DNA from 4 places in the Mesorhizobium sp. C372A genome. Region 3 is predicted to be linked to each of the others. Evidence: predicted binding sites of a transcription regulator. Region 3 holds the regulator's gene; each other region holds the start of a gene.
The links. The regulator PhoB, encoded in region 3, activates phosphate uptake and scavenging genes when phosphate is short. The targets are predictions, from matches to a motif close to TGTCATNNANCTGTCAT.

Region 1 (5,055 bases), 280 kb from region 3:
TCGCCCCCGCCATTGCCGCCACCCCCGTTGCCGCCCCCGTTGCCGCCGTCATGGGAATGGCTGCTATGCCCGCCGACGTAGCTGCCGTTTCCGCCTGTGACATGCGCGCCATCTCTGGAAGCAGGCAGAAACAAGCGCCGAGGTACAAAACCGACCACGCAGACAAACGCCAGAAGCAGAATTGCAATCTGGATCCAACCGGTCTGAGTCATTCGACTTCGCCTTTATTTCCGTTTTCTGGGCGTCAATGCAATAGCAGGGAGTGGATTTGATCGCCATGACCGACATCGCCACCTACAACTTCGCCTATCTCGACGAGCAGACCAAAAGGATGATCCGCCGGGCGATCCTCAAGGGCATCGCCATCCCTGGCTATCAGGTTCCCTTCGCTTCGCGCGAAATGCCGATGCCCTATGGCTGGGGCACTGGCGGCGTGCAGGTCACCGCCTCGATTATCGGGCCGGACGATGTGCTGAAAGTCATCGACCAGGGCGCCGACGACACCACCAATGCCGTCTCGATCCGCGCCTTCTTCAAGAAGGTAGCCAACGTCGCGGTGACGACCGATACCGCCAGCGCCACCATCATCCAGACCCGCCACCGCGTCCCGGAACACCCGCTGAGCGCCGGCCAAGTTCTAGTCTACCAAGTGCCGATACCCGAGCCGTTGCGCTTCCTCGAGCCGCGCGAAACCGAAACGCGCAAAATGCATGCGCTCGAGGAATACGGCCTGATGCATGTGAAGCTCTACGAGGACATTGCCAAACACGGCCGCATCGCCACCACCTATGCCTATCCGGTCAAGGTCGAGGGCCGCTATGTCATGGACCCCTCGCCGACGCCGAAATTCGACAACCCCAAAATGCACCGTTCGCCGGCCCTGCAGCTGTTCGGAGCCGGGCGCGAAAAGCGCATCTATGCCGTGCCGCCCTTCACCGATGTCGTCAGCCTCGACTTCGAGGATCATCCCTTCGAGGTCCAGACCTTCGACCTGCCCTGTGCGCTGTGCGCGGCGGAAAATGTCTATCTCGACGAGGTCATCCTCGACGACCATGGCGACCACATGTTCGTCTGCTCCGACACCGACCATTGCGAGAAGCGGCGCGCCGAAGGACATCGCGGCCACCTTGCGGCTGAAAGCCATGTTACCGCAGGAAAGATGAGGCCAGCAGAATGACCGGCGACCCACTGCTGCGCGTCTCCGAACTGTCCAAATTCTACGGCTCGCGCGTCGGCTGCGAGAATGTCACCTTCGACCTGTGGCCGGGTGAGGTTCTGGCCGTCGTCGGCGAATCCGGCTCCGGCAAGACGACGCTGCTCAACTGCCTGTCGACGCGGCTGCTACCATCTTCTGGCACCGCCAGCTACCGCATGCGCGACGGCCAGTTCCGCGAACTCTACCGTATGAGCGAGGCCGAGTGCCGCTTCCTGATGCGCACCGACTGGGGCTTTGTTCATCAGAACCCCGCCGACGGCTTGCGCATGACGGTGTCTGCCGGCGCCAATGTCGGCGAGCGGCTAATGGCGGTCGGTGACCGCCATTACGGCAAGATCCGCGCCACTGCCGTCGACTGGCTGTCGCGCGTCGAGATCGACGAGGACCGCATCGACGACGAGCCGCGCGCCTTTTCCGGCGGCATGCGCCAGCGCCTGCAAATCGCCCGCAACCTCGTCACCGGACCGAGGCTGGTGTTCATGGACGAGCCGACCGGCGGCCTCGACGTCTCGGTGCAGGCGCGCCTGCTCGATTTGCTGCGCGGGTTGGTCACCGATCTCGGCCTGGCGGCCATCGTCGTCACCCACGATCTCGCCGTCGCCCGGCTTCTGTCGCAGCGTATTATGGTGATGAAAGACGGCCGTGTCGTCGAAAGCGGCCTGACGGATCGCGTGCTCGACGATCCCCGCGCGCCTTACACGCAATTGCTTGTTTCCTCGATTCTACAGGTGTGAAGATGGCGCCAAGGCACCCCCCTCTGGCCTGCCGGCCATCTCCCCCTCAAGGGGGGAGATCAGCAGCTTTTATGTCCCGCCCCTTCTACGATGCAGAAGAATGGCGAAGTCGAACGCGACAGCCAATCTCCCCCCTTGAGGGGGAGATGCCTGGCAAGGCAGAGGGGGGTGTTGGCCCGCGGACGAACAACGATTGGAGAACCTTCTGATGCCGACGCCCCTCGTTGTTTCCGGCGTCGCCAAAAGCTTCACCATGCATCTGCGCGACGGCATCAGATTGCCGGTTGTCGCCGGCGTCTCATTCTCGATCCGGGCCGGTGAATGCGCCGTGCTCGGCGGGCCTTCCGGCGCCGGCAAAAGCTCGATCCTGAAAATGCTCTATGGCAATTATGCCGTCGATGAAGGCCAGATCATCGTTCAGCATGAGGGCGGCCTGATCGATCTCGCCATCGCCAACCCGCGCACGGTGCTTTCCGTGCGCCGCCAGACGATCGGCTATGTCAGCCAGTTCCTGCGCACCGTGCCGCGCGTCTCCGCGCTCGACGTGGTCGCCGAGCCGCTGGTCGAACGCGGCGAGGACCGCGAGAGCGCGCGGAAAAAAGCACGCACCTTGCTGGGGCAGCTCAATTTGCCGGAAAAGCTCTGGGCGCTGCCGCCGGCGACTTTCTCGGGCGGTGAGCAGCAGCGCGTCAATATCGCGCGCGGCTTCATCACCGAGCATCCGGTCTTGCTGCTCGACGAGCCGACAGCTTCGCTCGATTCGAAAAACCGCGACGTTGTGGTTGCGTTGATCGCCGCCAAGAAGGCCGGCGGTGTCGCCTTGCTCGGCATCTTCCATGACCCGGATGTGCGTGAAGCCGTCGCCGATCGCATCATCGACGTGACCTCTTTCGCCGCCGGAAAAATCGCTGCATGAGCAGGAAACTATCGGAAGCGCCGTTGGTCCACGCCACGGCGCAGGTCGAGAACTCGACATTGGGGCGCTGGACAGAGATCGCCGACCGCAGCCGCGTGTCCGAAAGCATCCTCGGCGACTATTCCTACATCATGCAGGACTGCGTCGTCTGGTGCGCGACCATCGGCAAGTTCTCCAACATAGCCGCCGCCGTGCGCATCAACGCCACAAACCACCCGACCTGGCGGCCGACGCTGCATCACTTCACCTATCGCGCCTCCGACTATTGGGACGACGCCGAGCACGAAACAGAATTCTTCGCCCAGCGCCGCGCCAAACGCGTCTCCATCGGCCACGACACCTGGCTCGGCCACGGCTCGACCATCCTGCCCGGCGTCACCGTCGGCGCTGGTGCTGCCGTAGGCGCCGGCGCTGTGGTGTCGAAGGATGTCGCGCCCTACACCATCGTTGGCGGCGTGCCAGCCAAGCCGATCCGCGAGCGTTTCGATCGCCGCACGGCCGAACGCTACCAGGCGCTCGCCTGGTGGGACTGGGACCACGCCAGGCTGCGCGCCGCGCTCGACGATTTTCGCGTACTCGAGGCAGAAGCGTTCCTCGAGAAATACGGCGCCTGATCGGGTGCGATCACCCCCACTTGGCGCACGGCTGTGGAGCGTAACAAAACTGACATCGTGATGACATGGCAGGTTCATGTCGCTGCGCTAGGCGAGAACCAGACGATCAATTCAGGTCTGGAACTCTTCGATGTTATCGACCCCTGCCACGCTCGAAATCCGCGGCGTCTCGCGCCGATTTGGCAAGAACACCGCCGTCAGCGCCATCGACCTGTCGATCCCGCAGGGCCAGATGGTCGGCATCATCGGTCGTTCCGGCGCCGGCAAATCCACCCTCCTTCGCATGATCAACCGTCTCATCGACCCCAGCCAGGGATCGATTTTTTTTGACGGTGCCGAGGTCTCGCGGCTGCGTGGCTCGCCGCTGCGACGCTGGCAGCGCGACTGCGCCATGATCTTCCAGCAGTTCAACCTGGTGCCGCGCCTCGATGTGCTGACCAATGTGCTGCTCGGCCGTCTCAATCATCGCTCGACCTTTTCCAACCTGCTCGGCATGTTTACCCGCGCCGAATGCGCCGAGGCGATTGCAGCACTCGAGCGCCTCGACATCGCCCGCACCGCACTGCAGCCAGCCGGCACGCTGTCTGGCGGCCAGCAGCAGCGCGTCGCCATTGCCCGCGCCATGATGCAGCAGCCCAAGGTGCTGCTCGCCGATGAGCCGATCGCTTCGCTCGACCCGCTCAACGCCAAGGTGGTGATGGACTCGCTGCAGGACATCAACCTGCGCGAAGGCATCACCGTCGTCACCAATCTGCACACGCTGGACACCGCCCGCACCTATTGCAACCGCATCATCGGCATGGCAGCCGGCAAGATCGTCTTCGACGGTCCGCCGGAAGCGCTCAACCGCGAGGCCGTGCGCCTGGTCTATGGCGCCGACGGCAACGGCGTCGATATCTCCGAGGCCATCACCTCGACCAGCATCGCCTACAAGCAAAAGACCGCCGCATCCGCCAGCCCGCTCGAGCCCGCATTCCCCGGGTACTGATCCATGATCCCGAAAAGTGGATACCGGTTTTCGGAAAAGATCATGGACCAAAACTGAGCCGCACTGATCGACCGCCCGCGTCAAGGGCACTTGCAAAAATCAAGAACGCTGCCGGCGCGGGGCCGGAACTTACAGGAGAGACATCAAATGTTCAGGAAGATGGTATTCGGCGCCGTTTCGGCGCTCGCCATGGCAACCAGCGCCGCGCATGCGGCCGACCTCAAGGAATTCCGCGTCGGCATCCTCGGCGGAGAGAACGAAACCGACCGCCTGCGCAACTATCAGTGCCTGGCCGATCACCTGAAGACCGAATTCGGCTTCGAAAAGGTCTCGCTGTTCCCCGCCGCCGACTATGACGGCGTCATCCAGGGCCTGCTCGGCGGCACGCTCGACTTCGCCGAACTCGGCGCTTCCGGCTACGCCAGCGTCTACATCAAGGACCCGAAGGCGGTCACCCCGATCCTCACCACCCAGCAGACCGACGGCGCCACCGGCTATTATTCCATCGGCCTGGCGCTGAAGTCTTCGGGCATTACCGACATCAAGTCGGCCAAGGGCAAGAAGCTCGGCTACGCCGATCCGGACTC
Region 2 (5,055 bases), 3.1 Mb from region 3:
GCCCAGGAAGCCGGTGTAGTAGGGGTGCGTGATCCCGGCCGTTGTCAGGATGTGGTAGGGCAGGAAGGCCGGGCTCACCGCGCCCATATCCTGCGCCGGACCGGTGCGGTTAGACCAGATGACCAGCGGCGTCTGATGATGCTCCAGTGCCGCCTCCGGCGTCGGTTCCTTGCGCGGCGCGACATTGTCCTTCAGGTAACCGGTTTCGACATAGACGGGGCCGAGCGGCGGCAGATGGTCGCCGAAGAAGGCGATGACCGTCGGCCGCTCGCGCTTCTTCGCCCATTCGATCAATCGTTCGAGGCCACGGTCGGCATCGGCGGAGCCTTCGGCGTAGCTGAGCAGCGATTCCCGCGCCCATGTGCTGATCGGTGCCGCGACCTTGTGGGTCGGATTGTAATAGCGGTACGGCTCGTAGGGACCGTGGTTCTGCAGGCTGACGGCGAAGAAGAACACCGGCCGCTCGCTGGCGTCGGCCTCTGCGATGATCTCGTCGGTCATCGACGCATCGGAAGCCAGCGGCCCGCGCTTTTCCAGTGGCGGCAGCGTCTCTTCCGAGCGGAAATCGTTGAAGCCGAAATCGGCATAGACGGCGCCCCTGTTCCAGAACCAGTTGGTGCCCGGATGGATGGCGCGCGCCCGGTATCCCTCGCTTTTCAGGAAGGTCGCCAGCGACGGCGTCGGTGTGCGCACATATTGCTGGTAGGGGATCGAGCCCGCCGGCAGGAAGGCATTGGAAAAGCCGGTCAGCGCCTCGAATTCGATGTTGGCGGTCATGCCGCCGAATTCCGGCGAAAACATATAGCCGGAACGCAGCGCCCGCACATTGGGGATCGGGTCAGGCGTGATTGTGACGCCGGGCAGCTTGGTCGGATCCCAGAAAGATTCGCTCATCACCACGATGATGTCGGGTTTCTCATCCGGTACCGAGGCCGCCACAGCAGGCCTGTCGATCGCGTCGATCGCCTTGTCGGAATAGCCCGCCGGCGCCGAGACATGCGCCATCGGCACGTTGAGCGCGAAGGCCAGCGCAAACCCGTTGGAGGCGTAGTTCTCCTTCTGGTCCCACATGATCGGGATGATCTGCAGCCGGTCGCGGGTCCACGAGAAGGTGGCGTAGTCCATGATTGAGACGAAGAAGGCGAGCAGCGGCACTGCCAGCGTCAGCCGCGCCAGCCGCCCTTTGCGGCTGAGGATCGGAACCTTGCGGCGCCACAACCGCCAGCCATAGATCAGCAGCGACAGGCCGGCGACGATGCCGACCGCCATGGCGAGCGCCGTCCAAGGCCGTTCGCGCACCAGGAGCGGCATCAGTGCCATGATCTGGCGCGAATAAAGAAAATCGGTTGGGTAGAGCGGATCGCCGAGATAATGCGACTTCTGATGCCCGACAAAGGCCAGCGCCAGCGTCAGCGGCGCCACGATCATCAGGCTCTGGTGACTGCGGCCAAGCACGGCGTCCAGTCCCATCAGCACCAATGCAAAGACAATGATGGTGGTCCAGCCCGGCTTGAATGGCTGCAGGAAGAAGTCGACCGTGCCGAAGAAGTCGCCGCGCACGATCCATTCGATGGCGAACACCAGGATGGCGGAGGCAAGCAGCGTGACCAGACCGTAGCGGATGACCGGCCATCTGCGCCCCGGCAGGTAGCCGGTGGACGGATCGTCTTCCAAGAACTGTGGCGCGGGTACGGCCGCGCCCTTCCTGATCCTAGCCACGTCTCTTCCCCCGGCCCAAGCAACGCGTATTTCCACTCGCGCCACCGTTCTGTCATAGAACTGTCATGCAAAAGCTAGCGCCTGTGGCGAAAATAAGAAGAGCCAGCAAACGATTCGTGAGCGGTTTTCATCAGGTGTGATCGGCAAAAAGCCTTTGGGAACAGGGACTCGGGGTCAGCTCCGGTTCAAGCGAGAGCCGAAATACCCCCTCCGGGCTTGACTTGGCGGTCCGCCTTGCGTCACAGGCAGTAAAAATCAGCCGCTGGAGAGCGCCCAAATGGCCGTCGCATTCACCTTTCCGGGACAGGGCAGCCAGGCTGTCGGCATGGGCAAGGACCTCGCCGACGCCTTCCCCGAGGCACGCAGGGTGTTCGAGGAAGTCGATGATGCGCTGGGCGAAAAGCTGTCGAAACTGATCTGGGAAGGCCCGGAAGAGGCGCTGACCCTGACTGCCAATGCCCAGCCGGCGCTGATGGCGGTCTCGCTGGCGGGAATCCGCTCGCTGGAAGCGCGCGGCTTTTCGCTGAAGGACAAGGTTGCCTACGTTGCCGGTCATTCGCTCGGCGAATATTCCGCCCTTGCCGCGGCCGGTTTCGTTTCGGTCGCCGATGCTGCCCGGCTGCTGCGCATCCGCGGCAACGCCATGCAGGCGGCGGTGCCGGCCGGCGAGGGCGCCATGGCGGCGATCATCGGACTGGAACAGCCCGACGTCGAAGCCGCTTGCACCGAGGCCGCAACGGGATCCGGCAAGGTCTGCCAGATCGCCAACGACAATGGCGGCGGCCAGCTGGTGATCTCCGGCGCCAGGGCGGCGGTGGAACTCGCCGCGAAACTGTGCACCGAAAAGGGCGCCAAGCGGGCGCTGATGCTGCAGGTCTCCGCACCCTTCCATTCGGCGCTGATGGCGCCGGCGGCCGATGTCATGCGCGAGGCGCTGGCCGGCGTGACCAAGAATGCACCGGTCGTGCCCGTCGTCTCCAACGTCACTGTAGCCCCGACCAGCGACCCCGACGAGATCGCGCGCCGCCTGGTCGAGCAGATCACCGGGCGCGTGCGCTGGCGCGAAACGGTGGAGTGGTTCGGCGCCAATGGCGTCGCCACGCTCTATGAGATCGGCGCCGGCAAGGTGCTTTCCGGCCTGGCGCGGCGGATCAACCGCGACATCGCCACATCGGCCGTCGGCACGCCGGCCGAAGTCGAGGCGGCGCTGGCCGCGCTTGCATAATCCACTGGCGATTCAACCCCTCCCGTGGGAAGGGTGTTCTCTTAAGATCAGGAGACGAAAATGTTCGAACTGACCGGCCGCAAGGCGCTCGTCACCGGCGCATCGGGCGGCATTGGCGAGGCGATTGCCCGGGTGCTGCATGCGCAAGGCGCCATTGTCGGCCTGCACGGCACCCGCATCGAGAAACTGGAGACCCTGGCCGGCGAACTCGGCGACCGGGTAAAGCTGTTCCCGGCCAATCTTGCCGACCGTGACGAGGTCAAGGCGCTTGGCCAGAAGGCCGAAGCCGAACTCGAAGGCGTCGACATACTGGTCAACAATGCCGGCATCACCAAGGACGGCCTGTTCGTGCGCATGGCGGACGCGGATTGGGACAGCGTGCTGGAGGTGAACCTCACCGCCGTGTTCCGGCTGACCCGCGAGCTGACCCATCCGATGATGCGCCGCCGCCATGGCCGCATCATCAACATCACCTCGGTGGTCGGCGTCACCGGCAATCCTGGCCAGACCAATTATTGCGCCTCCAAGGCCGGCATGATCGGCTTTTCCAAGTCGCTGGCGCAGGAGATCGCCACCCGCAACATCACCGTCAACTGCGTCGCCCCGGGCTTTATCGAATCGGCCATGACCGACAAGCTCAACGACAAGCAGAAAGACGCGATAATGGCCGCGATCCCGACGCGCCGCATGGGCACGAGTGTTGAAGTGGCGTCGGCCGTCGCCTATCTCGCCTCCAACGAGGCAGCCTACGTCACCGGCCAGACCATCCATGTCAACGGTGGCATGGCCATGATCTGACAGGATATTGCCGGGTGATAAGAAGACATGGCCGGCTTGTGAAAAGAGACCATTTCGCCTTGGACCTCAGCCATTTTTCGTGTAATGCGGCCCGCAACCCGGCGGTTCGGGCAAAAACCGGTCCGGCATCGTTGCGTTTCCGGCAGGACCATCTTTCAGCTTGATTAGCGGCATTCTGCCCGCTAACGAAGACAGACAAACAAAAGACGAGGATGCCCCAAATGAGTGACACCGCAGAGCGCGTCAAGAAGATCGTCATCGAACATCTTGGCGTCGATGCCGACAAGGTGACGGAGCAGGCGAGCTTCATCGATGATCTGGGCGCGGACAGCCTCGACACGGTCGAACTCGTCATGGCCTTCGAAGAAGAGTTCGGCGTCGAGATTCCGGACGATGCGGCCGAGACCATCCTGACCGTCGGCGATGCCGTGAAGTACATCGACAAGGCTTCAGCCTGACACTATCCGCAGTCATCACCGGGGAGGACCTGCGATGAGGCGTGTCGTCGTCACGGGCCTTGGCCTGGTTTCGCCGTTCGGCATGGGCTTCGAGCACAGCTGGAAGGAACTTCTGACCGGCCGCAGCGCCGCCAAGCGCGTCACCGAGTTCGAAGTGGGAGATCTTGCCTGCAAGATCGCCCACGTCATTCCGCGCGGTGACGGCACCAACGGCACGCTCAATCCCGAAGCCGTGCTCGAGCCCAAGGAACTGCGCAAGATCGGCGACTTCATCCTTTACGGGATTGCGGCCGCCGACGAAGCGCTGAAGGATTCCGGCTGGGAGCCCAGCACCGAAGCCGAGCGCTGCGCCACCGGCGTCATGATCGGCTCCGGCATTGGCGGCCTCGAGGGCATCGCCGAGAACGCTATCATCCTGAAAGAGCGCGGACCGCGCCGTATCAGTCCATTCTTCATTCCCGGCAACATTATCAACCTGGTATCTGGCCAGGTATCGATCCGGCATGGGCTGAAAGGCCCCAACCACGCCGTCGTCACCGCCTGCTCGACCGGCGCGCACGCCATTGGCGATGCCGCCCGGCTGATCATCTTCGGCGATGCCGACGTGATGCTGGCCGGCGGCGCGGAATCGCCGGTGACCAGACTATCGCTTGCCGGCTTCGCTGCTTGCCGGGCACTGTCCACCGACCGCAATGACACGCCTGAGAAGGCCTCGCGTCCCTATGACCGCGACCGTGACGGCTTCGTCATGGGCGAGGGCGCCGGGGTCGTCGTGCTGGAAGAACTCGAACACGCCAAGGCGCGCGGCGCCAAGATCTATGCCGAGGTCACCGGCTACGGCCTGACCGGCGATGC
Region 3 (5,055 bases):
GCTGGTGCCGTCGAACGCCTTCACTATCATGAGGCGCGAGGAGGCCGGGAGGAAAACAAATGTCGGTTGGGATCCGCCACGACGATCTGCGCCGTCGCAACCGTGCGATGGTGATTTCGGCCGTGCGCCGGGCCGGCCAGCCGTCGCGGACCGAGATTGCGGCGACCACCGGCCTCAGCCATTCGACGATATCGGCAATCTCGTCTGATCTAATTCAAGAAGGCATCCTGATTGAAGGCAAGCCTGGCGAGACCGGCTCGCTGAAACGCGGCCGGCCGCAGGTCGGCCTTGGCCTCAACCCGGAAGCGGCGGCGGTCATGACCGTGGTGCTGTCGCTGAACTTCCTCTCCGTCACCGTCATCGACTATGCCGGCCAGGTGGTCGCGGAAGAACAGCGCCGGCTCGACACGCTGACCATGCCGCGCGACGAGCTGATCGGCGAATGCGTAGCAATCGTCGGGCGGCGTCTCGCGGACCCGGACCTCGATGTCCAGAGCATCGCCCGCATTGCCATGGGCATCCAGGGCATCACCGATTCGCAGGCGCGGGCCATGCTGTGGTCGCCAATCACGCCACTGACCGACATTGCCTTCGCCGACATGTTGGAAGCGGAATTCGGCATTCCTGCCACCATGGAGAACGACTGCAATATGATGGCGGTGGCCCTGCAATGGCGCCAGCCCGAGCGCTACCGCGACAATTTCATCGCGATCCTCTTGTCGCACGGCATCGGCATGGGGCTGGTGCTGAAAGGCGAACTGTTCACCGGCACCCATTCCTCGGGCGGCGAGTTCGGCCACATGATCCACCGTCCGGGCGGCGCGCTCTGCCGCTGCGGGCGGCGCGGCTGCGTCGAGGCCTATGCCGGAAACTACGCCATCTGGCGCAGCGCCAAAATGATGAGCGAAGATGCCGAGCCGGTCGATATCGGCGACGCTGATATGCGCGCACTCGCCGCGCGCGCCCGCGAAACCGATGGCCCGGAGCGCGAAGCCTATCGCAAGGCCGGTGAGGCGCTCGGCTTCGGCCTCGGCAGCCTGTTTGCACTGATCGATCCGGCACCCGTCGCCATGGTCGGCGTCAGCGCCGCCGCCTTCGACTTGATCGAACCGGCATTGCGCGAAGCGATCGCCCAGACCGCCGGCGGCCAGCACTCGAAATCGATCTCCTTCGACACCGAGCCCAACGAGCTGCCGCTGATCCGCGAAGGCTGTGCCATGCGCGCGCTCGGCTTCGTCGATCAGGAGATTTTCGCGCCGGGCATTCAGGCCAAATCCGGCAAGCATGTCGCCTGAATGGCCGGCAACGGCGCGACGCGCAGCATCCTAGTCTTCCCTGATCGCGTAGCCGGCGCCGCGAATGGTACGGATGACATCCGGCATGCGGCCGTTGTTGACCGCTTTGCGTAAGCGCCCGACATGGACGTCGACGGTTCGCTCGTCGATATAGATCGTCTCGCCCCAGACATTGTCGAGCAGTTGGCTGCGCGAGAACACGCGGCCGGGATGGCGCATCATGAATTCGAGCAGCCGGAACTCGGTCGGTCCCAGCCTGATCTCGCTCTTCTTGCGGTAGACACGGTGCGACTCGCGGTCGAGCACGATGTCGCCGACCTTGAGCACGCTGGACAGCACTTCCGGCTTGGCCCGGCGCAGCAGCGCCTTCACGCGCGCCATGAACTCCGGCGTCGAGAATGGCTTGACCAGATAGTCGTCGGCACCGGTGGACAGGCCGCGCACGCGATCGCTTTCCTCACCGCGCGCGGTCAGCATGATGATCGGCAGCCGCTCGGTTTCGGGCCGCACTCTAAGCCGCCGGCAGAGCTCGATGCCGGAAACAGCGGGCACCATCCAGTCGAGCACCAGGAGATCGGGCACGTTTTCCTGCAGGCGGATCTCGGCCTCGTCGCCGCGTGTCACCACCTCGACCTGATAGCCTTCGGATTCGAGGTTGTAGCGGAGGAGCACGCCCAGCGGCTCCTCGTCCTCCACGACCATGATGCGTGGCGCGATCATAGGCAGTTCACCCTCATCAGGCCGGCGTGGCCATCGCCGTCTCGTCCTGCTTCGGACGATTGGCGGGCAATTGCTGGCCGGTCAGCACATAATACGCATTTTCGGCGATGTTGGTGACATGATCGCCGATGCGCTCAAGATTCTTGGCGCAGAACAAGAGATGCGTGCAGGCGGTGATGTTGCGAGGGTCTTCCATCATGTAGGTCAAGAGCTCACGAAACACGGACGTGTATTTGACGTCGATGCGCTCGTCGTCATTCCTGAGTTTTGCAAGCGCTGCCGCATCGGTGGCGGCATATTCCTCGACGACGCCTTGCACCTGGATCAGCACCAGCTGCGCCATGGCATCGATGGAGTGCGAGAGGTCGCGCGGCGTGACGCTCAAGCCCACGGTGCCGACGCGTTTGGCGATGTTCTTGGCGAGGTCGCCGATGCGCTCGAGGTCGCCCGCCATGCGGATCGAGCCGACCACGGCGCGCAGATCGTTGGCCATCGGCTGGCGCTTGGCGATCAGCGTGATGGCGCGGTCGTCCAGTTCGCGCTGGCGCGCATCCATGATGGCGTCGTCGGAAACGACACGCTGTGCCAGCGCATTGTCCGAATTGAGCAGCGCCCTGGTCGAGCCGCTGACCATCGAGCCTGCCAGATCGCCCATGTCGCGGATCAGCTTGCTGATCTGCCCGAGCTCTTCATCGAAGGAGGCGACGGTATGTTCACCCATGATCTTGGTCCTCGTGCCTAAAAATTCACCCGCCGGACGGCTCAGCCGAAGCGGCCGGTAATGTAGTCCTGGGTGCGCTTGTCGTCGGGGTTGGTGAACATCTTGTCGGTGACGCCCTCCTCGACGAGATAGCCGAGATGGAACATCGCCGTGCGCTGCGAGACGCGCGCCGCCTGCTGCATCGAGTGGGTGACGATGACGATCGTGTAGTTCTGGCGCAGTTCGTCGATCAGCTCCTCGACACGGGCGGTGGCGATCGGATCGAGCGCCGAGCAGGGCTCGTCCATCAGGATCACCTCCGGCGACACGGCGATGGCGCGCGCGATGCACAGGCGCTGCTGCTGGCCGCCGGACAGGCCGGTGCCGGGCTCCTGCAGGCGGTCCTTGACCTCGTTCCAGATCGCAGCCTTCTTCAGGCTCTGCTCGACGATCTGGTCCATGTCGGACTTGCGCTTGGCCAGCCCATGGATGCGCGGGCCGTAGGCGACGTTCTCGTAGATCGACTTCGGGAACGGGTTGGGTTTCTGGAACACCATGCCGACGCGGGCGCGCAGTTCGACGACATCGATGTTCTTGTCGTAGATGTCGTCTTCATCGAGCGTGATCTTGCCGGTCACCCGCGCCGAATCGATGGTGTCGTTCATGCGGTTGAGGCAGCGCAGGAAGGTCGACTTGCCGCAGCCGGACGGGCCGATCAGCGCCGTCACCTGGTTCTGGCGGACGTCGAGATTGACGTCGAACAACGCCTGCTTCTCGCCGTAGAAGACGCCGACCTTGTCGCCGCGCATCTTGATGACTTCGTTCGACTTGGCGTTCATTTTGTCGCCCACTGCATTCTCAAGGGACTGTTCGGTCATGATGTTCATACCAAATTGCCTTTTTTCTACCAGCGCCGCTCGAAGCGGCGCCGGAGCACGATCGCGGTGATGTTCATGGCCATGAGGAAGACGAGCAGGATGATGATGGCGCCGGACATGCGCTCGACAAAAGCGCGCTCAGCCTCGTTTGCCCACATATAGATCTGCACCGGCAGCGCGGTCGCCGGATCGAAAGGCGTCGTCGGATAATCGGCGACGAAAGCGACCATGCCGATCAAGAGCAGCGGTGCTGTCTCGCCGAGCGCACGCGCCAGGCCGATGATGGTGCCGGTAAGGATGCCTGGGGCGGCAAGCGGCAGGATGTGGTGGAACACCATCTGCATCTTGGAGGCGCCGAGCCCGAGCGCTGCCGAGCGGATCGACGGCGGCACCGCGGCAAGGGCGGCGCGCGTCGCGATGATGATGGTCGGCAGCGTCATCAAGGTCAGCACCAGGCCGCCGACGAAGGAAGCCGAGCGCGGCATGCCGAGGAAGTTGATGAACACGGCAAGGCCAAGCAGACCGAAGACGATCGACGGCACCGCCGCGAGATTGTTGATGTTGACTTCGATCAGGTCCGTAAAGCGGTTCTTCTTGGCGAACTCCTCGAGATAGATCGAGGCGGCGACGCCGATCGGCAGCGCCAGCAAAAGCACGATCACCATCATGTAGAACGAACCGATGATGGCCACGCCCATGCCCGACGTCTCGGGCCGGCTGGAGGCGCCATAGCTGAACAGGCCGGTGTTGAAATGCTCGGCCATCGCGCCTTCGGCTTTGAGCTTGTTCATCCAGTCGATCTGCTGGTCGGACACCTTGCGGCGCGCTTCATCGACGCCGAGGTCGATCTGGCCCTTGAAGGCCGAGTCGAGATTGGCGGCGGCCAGGATGTCGACGTCACGCGTCGTGCCGATCACCGACGGATCGGCGGAGACGATGTCGCGCAGCTGGACGCGGGCGCCTTCCGACAGGAAGCCCTTGAGCTTCAGCATCATCGGCTTGTTGGCCGGATCGATGCCGAGCTTGGCCACCAGCGCGTTTTCGGCGAGCTTGGGATAGTTCGCCTTGATCAGCACGGTAGGGTCGGTCGCGCGCTTGCCGGAGGGATCGATCACCTTCTCGTCGAAGGTGACCGGCAGCGTCACCGTCGTCTGCCAGAAGGCGGTGTAGCCTTTCGAGACGATGGTGATCAACATGATGGCCAGGAACGCCAGGCCCACCGAGATCGCAATCACGCCATAGATGCGGAACCGGCGTTCGGCGGCGTAGCGCGCCTTCAGCCCGATGTCGCGGCGCGGTCGCGCGACGGCGCCCGCCATCGTGTCCAGGGGGATGTCGGTCATTCGTACTGCTCCCGGTACTTGCGCACGATGTAGAGGGCGACGATGTTCATCACCAGCGTCAGCGCGAACAGCGTCAGGCCGAGCGCGAAGGCGACCAGCGTCTGCGGCGAGTTGAACTC
Region 4 (5,055 bases), 350 kb from region 3:
CTCACACTTTGCTGGAATTGCTTTTAGGCCAAGGCCCGCGCTTCGCGAAACGAGATCAGCTTGCGGCGGTTCTCGTCCCACAACGCCAGCTTGACGCAGCGCAGGCTGTCGAGAAGCGTGACGCGGCCGATGCCGCGCAGTTCGGGATAGTCGCGCAGCACTTCCTGCAGCCGGTAGCCCGGCACCTTGGCCGAGAGATGGTGCACGTGATGGACGCCGATATTGCCGGTGAACCAGTTCAGCACCGGCGGCAAATCATAATAGGACGAGCCGTGCAGGGCGGCACGCTGGAATTCCCACTCTTCGTCCTTCGCCCATTCCGTCTCCTCGAACTGGTGCTGGACGTAGAACAGCCAGATTCCGGCCGATCCGGCCAGGATCACGATCGGCAAATGGACGATCAGGAAAGCGCCGGGGCCGACCAGCCAGATAAGCAGCGCTGCCGCGACCGCGATGCCGAGATTGGTGGTCATCGACGACACCCAGGGCGTCAGGCCGCCGCGCATCATGCCGACCGGCAGCCTCTGCTCGAAGATGAACAGCCAGATCGGGCCAAGGCCGAACATCACCAGGGGATGGCGGTAGAGACGATAGGCAAGGCGTCCCCGCCAAGACAGCTGCCGGTATTCAGCAACCGTCAACGTCCTGATATCGCCCATGCCGCGCTCGTCAAGATTGCCGGCGCTGGCGTGATGGGTGGCGTGCGCGCGCCGCCAGCAATCGTAAGGGGTCAGCGTCAGCACGCCGAGCGCGCGGCCGATCCAGTCGTCGGCAGTGCGGTTGGCGAAGAAGGAGCCGTGGCCGCAATCGTGCTGGATCATGAAGATCCGCACCAGAAAACCGGCGGCGGGAAGGATCAGGATCAAGCCCCACCAGTGGCCATAGGAATAGGCTGCCGAAGACAGCGCCCACAGCGTAACGAAAGGAATAAGGGTGATGGCGAGTTCAAGAGTGCTGCGTCGCCGGTCGGGCTTCTTGTAGCGCGCCAGGATCTTCAACCAGGCGCGCTTGCTGTTGGCGGCCGTCTCGGGGGAAATCATGTTCATCAGGAAGCATAGGCGGGGCGTCCCGCTGCCGCAAGGAAAAGCTCACGCAAAATTACTGCGCGTAATTGTCGCGCGATAGCATCGCTATTGACGGCGTTGGCCGCCGGCCATGCTGGCTTCTATGCCGTCCAGCCGGTCGAGCAGATCCCGGAAACGGGCGGGAATGTCGGCCTCGGTGCGGAAGGCCGGCAAGGTGCGCAAGAAGCGCGTCGTCGCCTCGGTGCCGAACTGGCGCCTGATGTCGGCGGCGAGCTCTTCGCTTCTGTTGCCAGTATTGCGGTCCATTGTCTCAAATCCTGTGTCGGTTTCAAAACTCCTCCAAGCTTTGAATGGTTCCCCATAGCGGGGTATTGGCAAGCAAAGGCTGCCGTTACGGTAAAGTTTGAATTAATTTTGAACGTCTTTGCGTCCCGCACCAAGTCCGACGGGCAGCCCGCAACATTGCCTGCTGTTGGGCGTCCTCCTGGGCTTGCCCCTTGATTTTTGGCCGCCAAACCTCGATATCGGGCGCAAATCCAAACCATTCGAATGACGGGAAATGGCGATGAGCGACCAGACAAAAGACGAACGCGCGCCCGAGGATATCGAAACGGCCGAGGCCGAGCGCACGCAAGGCGGCATCGACGGCGACTATGAAGCGCTGGTGCGGCTGCTGAAGGAAAACGAGGAGCTGAAGGACCGCGCGCTGCGGGTCGCGGCCGAGATGGAGAATCTGCGCCGCCGCACCGCCCGCGACGTGCATGATGCGCGCGCCTATGCGGTGGCCAATTTCGCCCGCGACATGCTGTCGGTATCGGACAATCTGCGCCGCGCACTCGATGCTATCCCCGCCGAGGCGAAAGCGGCCGGAGATGCCGGCTTCAAGGCGCTGATCGACGGCGTCGAGATCACCGAGCGCGCCATGCTGTCGACGCTGGAACGGCATGGGGTGAAGAAGCTCGAACCGGAAGGTGAGAAGTTCGACCCGAATTTCCACCAGGCGATGTTCGAAGTGCCCAATCCCGATGTGCCGGCCAACACCGTCGTCCAGGTCGTGCAGCCGGGCTATTCGATCGGCGAGCGCGTGCTGCGGCCGGCCATGGTCGGGGTCGCCAAGGGCGGCCCCAAGATCGCGGCCACCGAAGCGCCGGTCGAGCCGGGGCCGGTGAACGAGCAGGCCGAGAAGGATGCGTGAGTAGGAATAGGCAGTAGGGGATAGGGAATAGGGAATAGGGAATAGGGAATAGGGAATAGGGAATAGGGAATAGGCAGGCGTATCAATCGCGCGGCTTCGTGTTATTCATTCTTTCCCTAATTCCCAATCCCTACTACCTCATGTCCCTGACACCCATCGACCTCCTCGACTATGCTGGCGTCGCCGTCTTTGCCGCGACCGGGGCGTTGGCGGCTTCGCGCAAGCAGCTCGACATCATCGGCTTCCTGTTTCTGGCCAGCGTCACCGGCATTGGCGGCGGCACGCTTCGCGACGTCATCCTCAACCTGCCCGTCTTTTGGGTCGCCAACTCCGGCTATGTGCTGGTTTGCGCGGCGGTTGCGGTGCTGGTCTTCTTCATCGCCCACCGCGTCGAATCCCGCTGGAAATGGCTGCTCTGGCTCGACGCCATCGGATTGGCGGCCTTTTCCGTAATGGGCGCGGCCAAGGGGCTGGCCATCACCGGCTCGCCGGTCGTCTCCGTTGTTATGGGCGTGTTGACCGCCACATTTGGCGGCATCCTGCGCGATCTGCTGGCCGGCGAGCCATCGGTGCTGCTCAGGCCCGAAATCTACGTCACCGCCGCACTCGCGGGCGCCGGCCTCTACACACTTGGCGATCTTGCCGGCCTGCCGCCGCTCGCCTCGGATATCGCCGGCTTCGTCGCGGCTTTCCTGGTGCGCGGCGGCGCGCTGAAATTCGGCTGGACCTTTCCGTCCTACAAGAGCCGCCCGGGACGGCGACCGGAGGATATTCCGTAGGGAGAGGGATTAGGGAATAGGGAATAGGGAATAGTCGGTAGTCAGCAATTCGCGGCAGCCTTCACTACTGCCTACTGCCTACTGCCTACTGCCTCACGCCGCAAAGCGCTGCGCTTCCCCGCCATAATAGTTGACGTAGCGGGCGCCGATTTCCTTGACCGGCATCACCACGAACACATCGACGGTGGAGAACTCACGGTCGATGACGCAGCCGTCGCCGATGCGGGCGCCGACGCGCAGATAGCCCTTGACCAACGGCGGCATGGCCGCAATCGCCGCCTTGGCGTTGACCGCCTCGATCGGCATAAGGTCCATCGAGCAATAGCGCCCGGAGACCGCCCGCACATCCCAGGCGGAGTTGGTCCGGCAGTGATGGGCAAGGTAGGTGAGCGCCTCGGCATGCGCAGCCGGCACCGTGCCAGGGAACGAGGCACAACCGGTCATCACGCCGATCTCATAGTGGTTGATGTAGGCCCAGATGCCTTGCCACAGCGCCTCGATGGTGCGCTTCGAGCGGTATTCCGGCAGCACGCAGGAGCGGCCGAGCTCAAGGAAGCGCTGGCCAGGATGGCGGGCGATCAGCTTGGTCAGTTCGAACTCGCCTTCGGAATAGAAGCCGCCGGCGGTCGCGGCAATCTCTTGCCGCAGCAGGCGGTAAGTGCCGACGATGCGGCGATGCTCGGGGCCGGAGATCGAAGTGTCCAGCACGAGGAGATGGTCGCACAGCGGGTCGAAGCGGTCGGCGTCGCGCCGGTCCTGCGCCTGGAACAGGTCCTTCCTGGCGCCAAGCTCGTCATAAAACACCCGGTAGCGCACTTCCTGGGCGGCGGCGATTTCGGCCTCATTGCGGGCAAGCCGCACTTCGAGATTGCCGATACGGCCCAGCGGTGCGCCTGTTGCGACGGCATCGGCGTTCCGCGCGGCGAGCAAAGCGCCGCCTGCGCTGGGCCGAGTGTCACATTCCGGCATAACTGTATGCACGAGTGATTCTCCTTCGAGCCATCCCTCTTGGCACGGGGATACGGTGTAGGTGCAACAGGATTGTGACAGTACCGTGATACGGCGCGACGGGCAATACTTCGTCGGCTGGCGAAAACCCTCATTCGGCTACCTACGTGACGCGAGGATTGCGCCAGCGTCGCCTTGAAGCGCGTCGCGCTGGGGACGATTCACGCGACGCGCTTCAAGTCTTTGTTTTGTGCATGTCGTCTTCTCAAAACCGGGGCCACTTTTGAGCGACATGAATTCAGGCGGCCACCTGGCCCTCGACGGCATGGACCAGCGCGTCGGGATCGAGCGGCTTGGTGACAAAGCCGCTGGCGCCATGGGCGAGCACGGTGTGGCGGGTCTTTTCCTGGCTGTCGGCCGAAAGCACCATGATCGGAACCGGCGGCACAGCCATTTCCTCCTCGTGGCGGCGGATGGCGGCGATCGCGTCCAGCCCGTCCATGACCGGCATGTGCAAATCCATCAGCACCACATCGAAGCGATTTTTCAGCCCGGCTTCGGTCACCGCCTCGACCGCGGCCTTGCCATTGCCGACCACTTTCACGCGATGTCCCGCCTTCAAAAGCGTGGCGCGGGCAAGCATGGCGTTGATGTCGTTGTCTTCGGCGATCAGCACCGACAAACCTTGCTGGCGCCCGCCATGGGCACGAAGCGAGGACGCGCCGGTCTTTTCCGGCTTGGGCGGCGGCAAGGCAGGGGCATGACTGGTCAGCAGCACGCGCAGCAGGGTTTCGCCGCGGACCGGCCTCGCCAAGAAGGTGGCGTAGCCGCTGGTGCGGAATTCGCCAAGCATGCCGCGGTCGGTCGGCGCGATCAGCGTGATCGCCTCGCAATCGGCAAAGCCACTCTGGCGCAGGCGCTTGAGCAGTCTGCCGTCGCCGTCCTCCAGGGCCGCGTCGATCAATAGCACATCGCAATGTTCGGCGAAGGGCGTCGCCTGGGAAGCGGTTGCGGCGACGTCGACGGCGCCGCCATGGGCGCGGATGGTGCGGGCGATGGCGTCCGCCTCGACGGCGTTCTTCGACACGATCACGGCGCGCCGGCCGGC

Region 1: a site for PhoB is predicted at 3,520-3,536, ahead of phnC (phosphonate ABC transporter ATP-binding protein). Genes of this name have one in related genera too.
Region 2: a site for PhoB is predicted at 1,770-1,786, ahead of NLY42_RS27455 (LTA synthase family protein). Genes of this name have one in related genera too.
Region 4: a site for PhoB is predicted at 4,032-4,048, ahead of olsB (l-ornithine N(alpha)-acyltransferase). Genes of this name have one in related genera too.

Annotation. Positions count from the first base shown of each region.
Region 1 is NZ_CP100475.1:2,525,753-2,530,807, reverse strand. Features, by position in the region: gene NLY42_RS11995 (alpha-D-ribose 1-methylphosphonate 5-phosphate C-P-lyase PhnJ) at 278-1,177, shown strand; gene phnK (phosphonate C-P lyase system protein PhnK) at 1,174-1,950, shown strand; gene phnL (phosphonate C-P lyase system protein PhnL) at 2,159-2,866, shown strand; gene NLY42_RS11980 (DapH/DapD/GlmU-related protein) at 2,863-3,480, shown strand; gene phnC (phosphonate ABC transporter ATP-binding protein) at 3,611-4,468, shown strand; gene phnD (phosphonate ABC transporter substrate-binding protein) at 4,616-5,055, shown strand, end outside.
Region 2 is NZ_CP100475.1:5,675,642-5,680,696, reverse strand. Features, by position in the region: gene NLY42_RS27455 (LTA synthase family protein) at 1-1,719, opposite strand, end outside; gene fabD (ACP S-malonyltransferase) at 1,997-2,944, shown strand; gene fabG (3-oxoacyl-[acyl-carrier-protein] reductase) at 3,005-3,742, shown strand; gene NLY42_RS27440 (acyl carrier protein) at 3,964-4,200, shown strand; gene fabF (beta-ketoacyl-ACP synthase II) at 4,235-5,055, shown strand, end outside.
Region 3 is NZ_CP100475.1:2,244,970-2,250,024, reverse strand. Features, by position in the region: gene NLY42_RS10645 (ROK family protein) at 60-1,295, shown strand; gene phoB (phosphate regulon transcriptional regulator PhoB) at 1,326-2,015, opposite strand; gene phoU (phosphate signaling complex protein PhoU) at 2,032-2,736, opposite strand; gene pstB (phosphate ABC transporter ATP-binding protein PstB) at 2,778-3,602, opposite strand; gene pstA (phosphate ABC transporter permease PstA) at 3,620-4,936, opposite strand; gene pstC (phosphate ABC transporter permease subunit PstC) at 4,933-5,055, opposite strand, start outside.
Region 4 is NZ_CP100475.1:2,590,915-2,595,969, forward strand. Features, by position in the region: gene NLY42_RS12265 (fatty acid desaturase) at 24-1,046, opposite strand; gene NLY42_RS12270 (hypothetical protein) at 1,131-1,331, opposite strand; gene grpE (nucleotide exchange factor GrpE) at 1,591-2,220, shown strand; gene NLY42_RS12280 (trimeric intracellular cation channel family protein) at 2,367-2,999, shown strand; gene olsB (l-ornithine N(alpha)-acyltransferase) at 3,093-3,968, opposite strand; gene NLY42_RS12290 (response regulator) at 4,246-5,055, opposite strand, start outside.